Regions from separate parts of the Streptomyces asiaticus genome, predicted to be linked through region 3. Evidence: riboswitches for the same ligand, from Rfam matches in the RefSeq annotation. Region 3 holds a riboswitch; each other region holds the start of a gene.
What was found. A riboswitch is a leader RNA that binds a small molecule or an ion and turns the genes downstream of it on or off. The one in region 3 is predicted to bind S-adenosylmethionine.
Positions count from the first base shown of each region.

Region 1: linked by a shared signal. The riboswitch ahead of KHP12_RS08850 (glutathione S-transferase C-terminal domain-containing protein) and the one ahead of KHP12_RS36275 (aminotransferase class V-fold PLP-dependent enzyme) in region 3 are both predicted to bind S-adenosylmethionine.
Region 2: linked by a shared signal. The riboswitch ahead of thrC (threonine synthase) and the one ahead of KHP12_RS36275 (aminotransferase class V-fold PLP-dependent enzyme) in region 3 are both predicted to bind S-adenosylmethionine.

Region 1 covers NZ_JAGSHX010000006.1:342,014-345,281, reverse strand. The annotation lists gene KHP12_RS08855 (Mut7-C RNAse domain-containing protein) at 1-316, shown strand, start outside; gene KHP12_RS08850 (glutathione S-transferase C-terminal domain-containing protein) at 440-1,285, opposite strand; SAM riboswitch class IV at 1,631-1,777, opposite strand; gene KHP12_RS08845 (PP2C family protein-serine/threonine phosphatase) at 1,902-3,050, opposite strand; gene KHP12_RS08840 (Fpg/Nei family DNA glycosylase) at 3,136-3,268, shown strand, end outside.
Region 2 covers NZ_JAGSHX010000006.1:4,072,558-4,075,825, forward strand. The annotation lists gene KHP12_RS24555 (MoaD/ThiS family protein) at 114-392, opposite strand; gene thrC (threonine synthase) at 389-1,681, opposite strand; SAM riboswitch class I at 1,700-1,841, opposite strand; gene KHP12_RS24565 (glucosyl-3-phosphoglycerate synthase) at 2,032-2,979, shown strand; gene KHP12_RS24570 (alpha,alpha-trehalose-phosphate synthase (UDP-forming)) at 3,202-3,268, shown strand, end outside.
Region 3 covers NZ_JAGSHX010000006.1:6,674,316-6,677,583, forward strand. The annotation lists gene qcrB (cytochrome bc1 complex cytochrome b subunit) at 1-98, shown strand, start outside; gene trpD (anthranilate phosphoribosyltransferase) at 276-1,349, shown strand; SAM riboswitch class IV at 1,543-1,661, shown strand; gene KHP12_RS36275 (aminotransferase class V-fold PLP-dependent enzyme) at 1,864-3,268, shown strand, end outside.

The sequences.
Region 1 (3,268 bases), 6.3 Mb from region 3:
CCGTCGCGAGCTGTGGGCCGGGGCGTACGTCTACAGCGACCGCCCCGATGAGCAGCTGCGCGACGTCCTCGGCCGGTTCACCCCGAGCCTGGCACCCTGGACCCGCTGCACCGCCTGCAACGGGCCACTGGAGGACGCCGACAAGGAGACGGTCCGGGAGCGGCTCCAGCGCGGCACCCGGCGCACCTACGACGTCTTCGCGCGCTGCACGGTCTGTGAGCGGGTCTACTGGCGCGGCGCCCACCACGCCCGTCTGGAGGCCATCGTGGCCGGGGCGATGGGCGAGTTCGGCGACGCGCGGGCCGCGCTGTCCTGAGCGCCGGGCCGTGCGCCGCGCCGCCGAGCGGCGCCAACGGCCGCGGCGGGGGAGCACACTGGAAATCGTGTCCGCCCGCCTGACGCCGCACCGTGACGCCCCTCAGGACACCTCGACGTAGACTCAGGACACCTCGTCCTGGAGGGCCTCCGGAAGCGTGGTGTGGAACGCCGGATGGGCGTGCAGCCGCCGCACATAGGCGCGCAGCCGCCCATGGCGGGAGACCCGGTCGGCCGCGTCGGCGTCCAGGAGGGGCCGGTGCTCGGTGTCGAGTTGGACCAGGGCCACCCACAGGTCCACATCGGCGGCGGTCAGCTCCTCGCCCAGGGCGTACGGCGCGGCCGTCAGCCCGCGGTCGAGCCGGCCGAGGGCGGTCAGCAGCCGCTCCAGCGCCGCGTCCCGGCACTCCGCCTCGGCAGCCGTCCCGGCCTGCCGGGCGGCGTGGGTGATGTCCGCGTCGAGCAGGTCCCGGAGGGCGTCGATGTCCGTGGCGAGGGCCGCCGGGCGCAGCCGGGGGCGTCCGGTCCCGCTGTCGTCGCTGAGATGGCCGGCGAGGTCGCGCAGGATGTCGGGCGTGTGATTGCTGACGACACGTCCGGTCCAGCCGTCGCACAGCGCGGGCGCGTCCACCGGTCCGCTGTAGCGGTGCCAGGTGGCCTCGTAGGCCCCGCGCAGCGCGGCGTACGCCTCGGGGGTGTCCTCCGGGAGCCCGACGAGGGTGGTGGCCACGGTGTCCCGCAGCCCGAGCAGATCGAGGGTGATGGAGACGCGCAGTGAGAGCGGACAGCTCGCGGAGAGGTAGAGCCGATAGCGATGCGGCACCGGATAGAAGCCACCGGCGAGGTCGACGCCGATGCGGCTGCGGAAGCGGTGCGGAGGCGCGGGCGGGGCGATCCGGGGGCGGGGCGAGCAGGGGTCGGGGTCGAGAAGAGCGGCAGGACCTGAACTGACCGGAAACGTCTCGGACATGGCTCTCCAAGGCAGTGGCGGAAGCCCCGGCCACCGCCGGTCGAGGGCGGCGCCGGTGGCACGACGGAGGGGAAGCCCGCGCGGGGCACCCGCCGGGGCGGGGCCGGGACACACCCGACCCCGGCGCGCGGGGCCGCGCTCGGTGACCGTGTCGACTCGGGCCGACTCAGAGAGCTGGACTGGAGGCGCTACAGATGCGCAGCAGATCGATATGCAGCCGTCTGGTCAGGAGGCGGAGCCGGCGGAGCGGGGACAACGGACGGGAACGCCGGCGGACGCCGTCCCCGTGGCTGTCGGTCCTGGGCATCTCCACCGATCCCATCATCGGGGGCTCGCGAGGCAGCGAGACCGCGCTTGTCCCGTCCACGCCGACGGAACCTGGTCGTCACCCGGGGGCACCCCGTCGCGGGAGAAGGGTTGCCTGTCAACGAGCCGGGGCCGATGACCCACCTGAGCGGGGGTTCCGCACGGTGGGCGCTGACAATCGTGACCGTCCCTGACAGTGTCGTCGCGCTCCGCGAGGGCGTCAACCCATGCCGAAGCGGCCAACACCGGCCGACCGTACGGCGGATGTACGGCGCCGTGGCACAACGGGCTCAGAGGTGGTGCGAACGGCTCAGCGGAACGGCCGGTCCGCGCCGCCGGTGTCCCGCTCGATGAGGACCATGGCCGCGTCGTCCGTCAGCCGTCCCTCGGTGTGCCGGACCAGGGCGTGGCGCAGCCCGTCCAGGTACTCGGACGGGGTGGCGCAGTCCAGCGTCTCCATGGCCCGCTGCAGCGGAAAGAACTCGTCGTAGTCGTTGCGGGCCTCGATCACCCCGTCGGTGTGCAGCAACAGCCGGTCACCGGGCAGGAACGGAAAGGTCTCGACGCCGATCGCGGGAGGGCCGAGGAACTCCTCGAGGCCCAGCGGCGGCAGCGGGCGCGCCGGGTCCAGGGAGCGCACCTCGCCCTCGTGCATCACCAGGGGCGGCGGATGGCCGCGGTTGATCAGCCGCACCAGCGAATCGTCCGTCACCACCTGGGCGAGGAGCACGGTGACGAACTGCTCCTCGAGCTCCCGCGGATCCTGTAGCTGGGAGCGGTCCAGCAGCTCGTCCTCGCGCGCCAGCGCGGCCGCACAGCGGTGCATCACCTCGGCGAGGTCCTGCTCGTAGTGCACCGCCTCCCGGAAGGCGCCCACGACGGCCGCGGCGGACCGCACCGCGGCCAGCCCCTTTCCCCGCACATCGCCGACGATCAGCCGCACTCCGTAGCGGGTGCACATCGCCTCGTAGAGGTCCCCGCCGATCTGCGCACCGCGCTCGGCCGCCAGATAGACGCTGGCGGTGTTCACCACGCCCATCCGGGCGGGCAGCGGCCGCAGCACCACGTTCTGGGACACCTCGGCGATCCGGCGGACATGGGCCAGCTCGCGGTCCCGGCGCACCCGCACCGCGCAGGTCGCCACGCTCGCCACCGCCACCACCAGCAGGGCCAGCAGATTGGTGTACAGCTGCGGGGTGCCCCAGGCGTCGTTGTGGATGGCGGTGATCGCGCTGACCACGCCCGCCAGGACCGCCACCCCGCCGGTGCCGACCGGCCCCATGGTCACCGCCGCCAGCGCCGGCGCCGGGGAGAGCAGGGGGCCGGTGTAGAGGGTGTGCGCGGGGGAGAGCTCGATGCCGAGTACCGCCGCCAGGACCAGGAACGGCAGACACCGTGTGATCGCGAACAGCGTCTGGCTGCGACCGCTCACCCCCTGGGCGGCGCGAATGAATCGCATGATGAGGTACTTTATCCGATGAAGACCCCCGAACGGGGGCGCTCTCCGCAACGCGCGACGGAAGCCCCGGGCGTAGCCTGACGCTATGCCCGAGCTTCCGGACGTCGAGGGGTTCCGGCGGACGCTCGCCTCCTGCGCCCAGGGCCGCCGCGTCGAGCGGGCGGAGGTGGCCGATCCGGGGGTGCTGCACGGGGTGACCGCGCAGCGGCTGAAGCGCG
Region 2 (3,268 bases), 2.6 Mb from region 3:
CCCCGGAGCCGTCGGGGAATCCGGGCAACTGTATCGCGATTCCACACACGGAATCGCCCCGTCCGGTTGTCCCCGGACGGGGCGATGCCAAAGGTGAGGAGGGGGGCGCGAGGTCAGCAGCCGCCCGCGACCGCCGGGATGATCGAGATCCCGGCGCCGTCCGGGGTCGCCGTGGCCAGGCCGTCGGCGAAGCGGACGTCGTCGTCGTTGACGTAGACGTTCACGAAGCGGCGGAGCTTGCCGGTGTCGTCCAGGACGCGCGCCGAGATGCCCGCGTGGTTCTTCTCCAGGTCCGCCAGGACCTCGGCGAGGGTCGCGCCCTCGGCCGGGACCTCGGCCTGACCGCCGGTGTAGGTGCGGAGGATGGTCGGGATTCGGACGTTGACGCTCATGCGAGGCCAGCCTCTCGGAACGAGTCAAGGGTGGGGCGGATGATGGCGGAGGGACCCGTGGTGGGGGCCACCGCGTCGAGGGTCTTGAGGCCGTCGCCGGTGTTGAGCACGACGGTCGTCAGGGACGGGTCGAGCAGACCGTCCTCGATCAGCTTCTTGGTCACGCCGACGGTCACACCGCCCGCGGTCTCCGCGAAGATCCCCTCGGTGCGGGCCAGCAGCTTGATGGCGTCGACGATCTGCTCGTCGTTCACGTCCTCCACCGCGCCGCCCGTACGGCGGGCGATGTCCAGGACGTACGGGCCGTCCGCGGGATTGCCGATGGCCAGCGACTTGGCGATGGTCCGCGGCTTCTGCGGCCGGACGACGTCATGGCCGGCCTTGAAGGCGGCGGAGACCGGGGAGCAGCCCTCGGCCTGGGCGCCGAAGATCTTGTAGGGCCGGTCCTCGACCAGACCGATCGCGATCAGCTCCTTCAGCCCCTTGTCGATCTTGGTGAGCTGGGAGCCGGAGGCGATCGGGACGACGATCTGGTCCGGCAGCCGCCAGCCGAGCTGCTCGCAGATCTCGTACGCCAGGGTCTTGGAGCCCTCGCCGTAGTACGGCCGCAGATTGACGTTGACGAAGCCCCAGCCCTCACCCGCAGGGTCGCCGATCAGCTCGCTGCAGAAACGGTTGACGTCGTCGTAGGTGCCCTCGATGCCGACCAGCTCACCGCCGTAGACCGCGGCCATGACTACCTTGCCCGCCTCCAGGTCGTGCGGGATGAAGACGCAGGAGCGGAAGCCCGCGCGGGCGGCCGCGGCGCCCACCGCGCCGGCGAGGTTGCCCGTGGAGGAGCAGGAGAGGGTGGTGAAGCCGAAGGTGCGGGCGGCCTGGACGGCGATGGCGACGACCCGGTCCTTGAAGGAGTGGGTCGGGTTCCCGGAGTCGTCCTTGATGTGCAGCTCACCGGTGACGCCGAGCTCACGGGCGAGGTTGTCGGCCTTGACCAGCTGGGTGAAGCCGGGGTTCAGGCTCGGCAGATCCGCCACGTCCGCGGGGACGGGCAGCAGCGGGGCATAGCGCCAGATGCTGTTCGGACCGGCCTCGATCTGCCGGCGCAGCCCCTCCGGGTCGCCGGCCGGGAGCTCGTACGCGACCTCGAGGGGCCCGAAACAGGCCTCACACGCGAAGATCGGACCCAGCTCGAAGCGCTCACCGCACTCCCGGCAGGACAATGCGACGGCGGGGCCGAAGGCACCGGAGGTGGAGGAGGTCGTTGAGCTTTCTACTGACTGCACAGCCATGGATGGCGAGGCCCTTTCTCCTCATCTTCCTCGCGACGCATTTCGCCACGAGACGGAATTGGCACCTTCCCGAGCTGGGAGCCTCGCTGCGGAATGCGAGATCAGCTGGAGGGTTGCCGGGGCTTCAACGGGCCGTTCCCTCTGCCCCTCTGGATGAGCGGTATGGCACCGGGCGGACCCGGGGCGTTTGTCAGCACCAGCGTCGTCAGTACGTCGGTAAACGTCGAGGTCGACCCCGACATACGACGGCCATGTGCGTTGTTCAAGACTGTAACCGAAGGCCCGGATGGTTGAGGTAGCCGTCCGATGCGCGAGATGGGTCACAGCGACCACAACAGGGAGACACACAGGTGCTGGATGAGGTGGAGCGCTGGCTGAAGCGCCGCTCCTGGTCTGCCGACGACCGTCCGCTGGATCGCCTGCTGGCCGCGAAGCGGTCCGCGGCGACGACGGTGAGCGTGGTCCTGCCCGCCCTGAACGAGGAGGCCACGGTCGGCGAGATCGCCGACACGATCCGGCGTGAGCTGATGGGCGAGGCGATGCCGCTGGTGGATGAGCTGGTGGTGCTGGACTCCGGTTCCACGGACCGCACCGCCGAGGTCGCCGCGGCGGCGGGCGCCACCGTCGTCCCCCGCGACTCGCTGCTGCCCCGGCTGCCCGCGCTGCCCGGCAAGGGCGAGGTGCTGTGGCGGTCCCTGCTGGCCACCAGCGGCGACATCGTCTGCTTCATCGACGCCGACCTGCGGGAATTCGAACCGCGCTTTGTCTCGGGGATCATCGGTCCGCTGCTGACCGACCCCACGCTGCACCTGGTGAAGGGCATGTACGACCGCCCGCTCGGCGAGATGGCGGGCCAGGGCGGCCGGGTCACCGAACTGGTCGCCCGCCCGCTGCTGAATCTGCACTGGCCCCAGCTGGCCGGATTCGTCCAGCCGCTGGGCGGCGAGTACGCGGCGCGCCGCTCGCTGCTGGAGCGGCTGCCCTTCCCAGTCGGCTACGGCGTCGAGCTCGGGCTATTGGTGGACGCGCTGCACACGGTGGGGCTCGACGCGCTCGGCCAGGTGGACATCGGGGTGCGCAAACACCGCCACCAGGACGGGCAGGCGCTCGGCCGGATGGCGGCCGCGATCTACCGCACCGCGCAGCTACGGCTGGCCCGGGGCCACTTGGTGCGGCCGCGGCTGACCCAGTTCGACCGGGGCGAGAACGGCTTCGAGCCGCGCACCACGGCGGTGGACACCGAGGAGCGGCCGCCGATGATCGAGGTCCCGGAGTACACGGCGCGGCGCGCGGCGTGACGCCGGGCCGCGGCTGGGCGCCCACGGAGTGACGGCGGCTGGTCGCCCACGGCTCGGCGCCCGCGGCTCGGCGTCCGCGGAGGGTGGCGCCTCGGCGTCCACGGCTCGGCGTCCGCGCGGGATGGCGCCTCGGCGCTTACGTGGCCGGAACCGGAATAGCACCTACGGGGCAAGAAACCGTACGTACGTTTGCGCGGGGCCGCGTCTGGCTAGGCTCGCGACATGGCAGTTCCGCGCACCGCCCCGATCCTGGTCGCGTCCAACCGCGGCCCGGTCTCGTACACCCTGG
Region 3 (3,268 bases):
CGAAGCTCTCCAAGGGCTACTACGGCGGGGACAACGTCATTCCGAAGCCGACCCGCGAGGAGTACCACGAGATCACCAGCGGCCACGGCCACCACTGATCTCCCGGTAACCCTTCAGCGACCGGTTTCTTCATACAGCTACGCCACAGACCAGGGCCCCGGCCCGGACCGCACGGTCCGGCCGGGGCCCCGGCCGTGCGGCCGATAGGCTTGCGACGGGCCGCTGAAGTGCGCGGACCCCTTCCCTGCCCACCCCCACGGATCCAGGAGCGGACCATGGACGTTGTGACCCCCGCCGGAGGCGACAGCACCGCGACGGCCCGCACCTGGCCGGACGTACTGAGCTCGCTGATCGCCGGCCGGGACCTCGACGCCGAGGACACCGCCTGGGCCATGGACCGGATCATGCGGGGCGAGGCCACCGACGCCCAGATCGCCGGTTTCGCGATCGCGCTGCGCGCCAAGGGCGAGACGGTCTCCGAGGTGGTCGGTCTGGTGCGCGCCATGTACGAGCACGCCCGGGTGATCGAGGTGCCCGGGGCGACCGTGGACATCGTGGGCACCGGCGGCGACCGCGCCAAGACCGTCAACATCTCCACCATGTCCGCGCTGGTCGTCGCCGGTACCGGCGCGCGGGTGGTCAAGCACGGCAACCGTGCCGCGTCCTCCGCCAGCGGCGCCTCCGACGTGCTGGAGAAGCTCGGCGTCAATCTGGATATCACCCCCGAGCGGGTGGTCGAGGTCGCCGAGGAGGCGGGGATCACCTTCTGCTTCGCGGTGAAGTTCCACCCGTCGCTGCGGCATGTCGCCTCGGCCCGCCGCGAGCTGGGCGTCGCCACCCCGTTCAACCTGCTCGGCCCGCTGACCAACCCGGCGAAGGTCACCTCCCAGGCGACCGGGGTCGCCGACGCCCGTATGGCGCCCATCATCGCCGGGGTGCTGGCCGAGCGCGGATCCTCCGCGCTGGTCGTCCGGGGCGACGACGGGCTGGACGAGCTCACGGTGACCACGACCTCCCAGGTGTGGGAGGTCCGGGACGGCGCCGTGCGCCAGGAGACCTTCGACCCCCGGGACGTGGGCGTCGAGCGGGCCCCCGTGGAGGCCCTGCGGGGCGCGGATGCCTCGTACAACGCCGATGTGGCCCGCCGGCTGCTGGCGGGCGAGCGGGGCCCGGTCCGGGACGCGGTGCTGCTGAACTCGGCGGCGGCGCTGGTGGCGCTCGAGCGGGAGCCGGGGGACAAGCCGCTGACGGACCGGATCGGGGCGGGCGTGGCGCGGGCCGCCGAGTCGATCGACTCGGGCGCGGCGCGTGACGTCCTGGAGCGATGGGTCCGGGCCACCCACGCGTAGTGGGGCCCGGCGGGCCCTGGCGCCTGCGGCGGGCTGCTTTCCCCTCCCCGCCCCTTCCCACAACTGGGGCTCCGCCCCAGACCCCGGATCGGGGCTCTGCCTCTGTTTGCGCGGGTCCCTACGGCGCTCATGTCCTGTCCGGGATGCGGACAGGACATGAGCGCCGGCGTCTGACATGGCATACTCCTGCCCAGGTCACGAGCGACAGCGACTACGGCCCCGGCCCGCTGTCCGGCAACCCTCCGTCCGTGGCGGGGTGCCCCGGGTGATGACCAGGCCGCCAGGCAGCGAGGCCGGCGGCAAGCGCGGACCCCTCGCACTAGGGGTCCTGGTGGTCGAGGGAGTTCTTCCGTGATGCAGCGAATGCGCTAGGGCCGAGCGGCCCGTCTCTCCTCAATGTGCTCCGCGCGGTACAGCCGTGCGTCGAGCGATTTTCCGCGCCCTTACGGCCGGCCCGCCGCCGCCGTTTCCGTGCGCGTCACGCATTCCTCCGACCCCTTCGGGAGACCTCGCCATGTCCGCGCGCCCTGCTGCCACCGCCTCCGCACCTGCTTCCGTCTCCGCACCCGCTTCCGCCTCCGCACCTGCTTCCGTCTCCGCTGCCGCCGCCTGTGAGCCGCTGCCCGTGCTGGGCAGCGATGTCCTGGTGCCCCTGGTCACCGGCGGTGAGGTGACCTACGCGGCGCTCGACTACGCCGCCAGCGCCCCCGCGCTGCGGCGGGTCTGGGACGACATCGCCGCCTACGCGCCGTACTACGGCAGCGTGCACCGCGGGGCGGGCTACCTCTCGCAGCTGTCCACCGACCTCTTCGAGAACAGCCGTAAGGATGTCGCCGCCTTCCTGGGCTGCCGCGAGGACGACCAGGTCGTCTTCACCCGCTCCACCACCGATTCGCTCAATCTCCTGGCCGCCGTGGCGCCCCGGGGCACCGAGGTCTTCGTCTTCGAGACCGAGCACCACGCCTCGCTGCTGCCGTGGGAGCAGCGGGAAGACGTCACCGTCCGCTACCTCAGCGCCCCGCGCTCCCCGCGGCAGGCGGTGGAGACGCTGGAGAAGGCGCTCGCGGGGCGCGCCGGGGGCCCGGCGCTGGTGTGCGTGACCGGCGCGTCCAATGTGACGGGTGAGCTGTGGCCGGTGCGGGAGCTGGCCGCGGCCGCGCACGCCCACGGCGCCCGTATCGTCCTGGACGCCGCACAGCTGGCCCCGCACCACCCCGTGGACATCGCCGAGGCGGACATCGACTGGGTGGCCTTCTCCGGGCACAAGCTGTACGCGCCCTTCGGGGCCGGGGTGCTGGCCGGGCGGGCGGACTGGCTGCGGGAGGCCCGGCCGTATCTGGCGGGCGGCGGCGCCAGCCGTAAGGTCACGCGCAAGGAGGACGGCGGCGTCGACGTCGAGTGGCACACCACCGCCGCCCGGCACGAGGCGGGCTCGCCGAACGTCATCGGGGTCTACGCGATCGCGTCGGCGTGCAAGGCGCTGACCGAGGCCGGTTTCGAGGGCCTGGTCGCCCGTGAGCGGCAGCTGATCGAGAAGGTGCGGGCCGGGCTGGCCGAGGTGCCCGAGGTACGGGTGCTCTCGCTGTTCGGCGACGACGCGCCCCGGGTCGGTGTGCTGTCGTTCGTGGTGGAGGGCTGGAACAGCTCCCACTTCGCGGCGGCGCTCTCCGCGGAGTACGGCATCGGCGTGCGCGACGGTCTGTTCTGCGCCCATCCGCTGGTCCGCACCCTGCTGGACAGCGAGCCCGACGAGCCGGGCGAGTGCGGCGCGCCCGAGGCCGCGCCGGGGGAGCGGTCGCTGAACGCGATCCGGGTCAGCTTCGGGGCGGGCACCCCGGACGAGCATGTGGAGCGGTTCGTGGGCGCCGTGAAGGAGCTGGTGCGCGACGGCGCCCGGTGGAGCTACCGCACGGAGGACG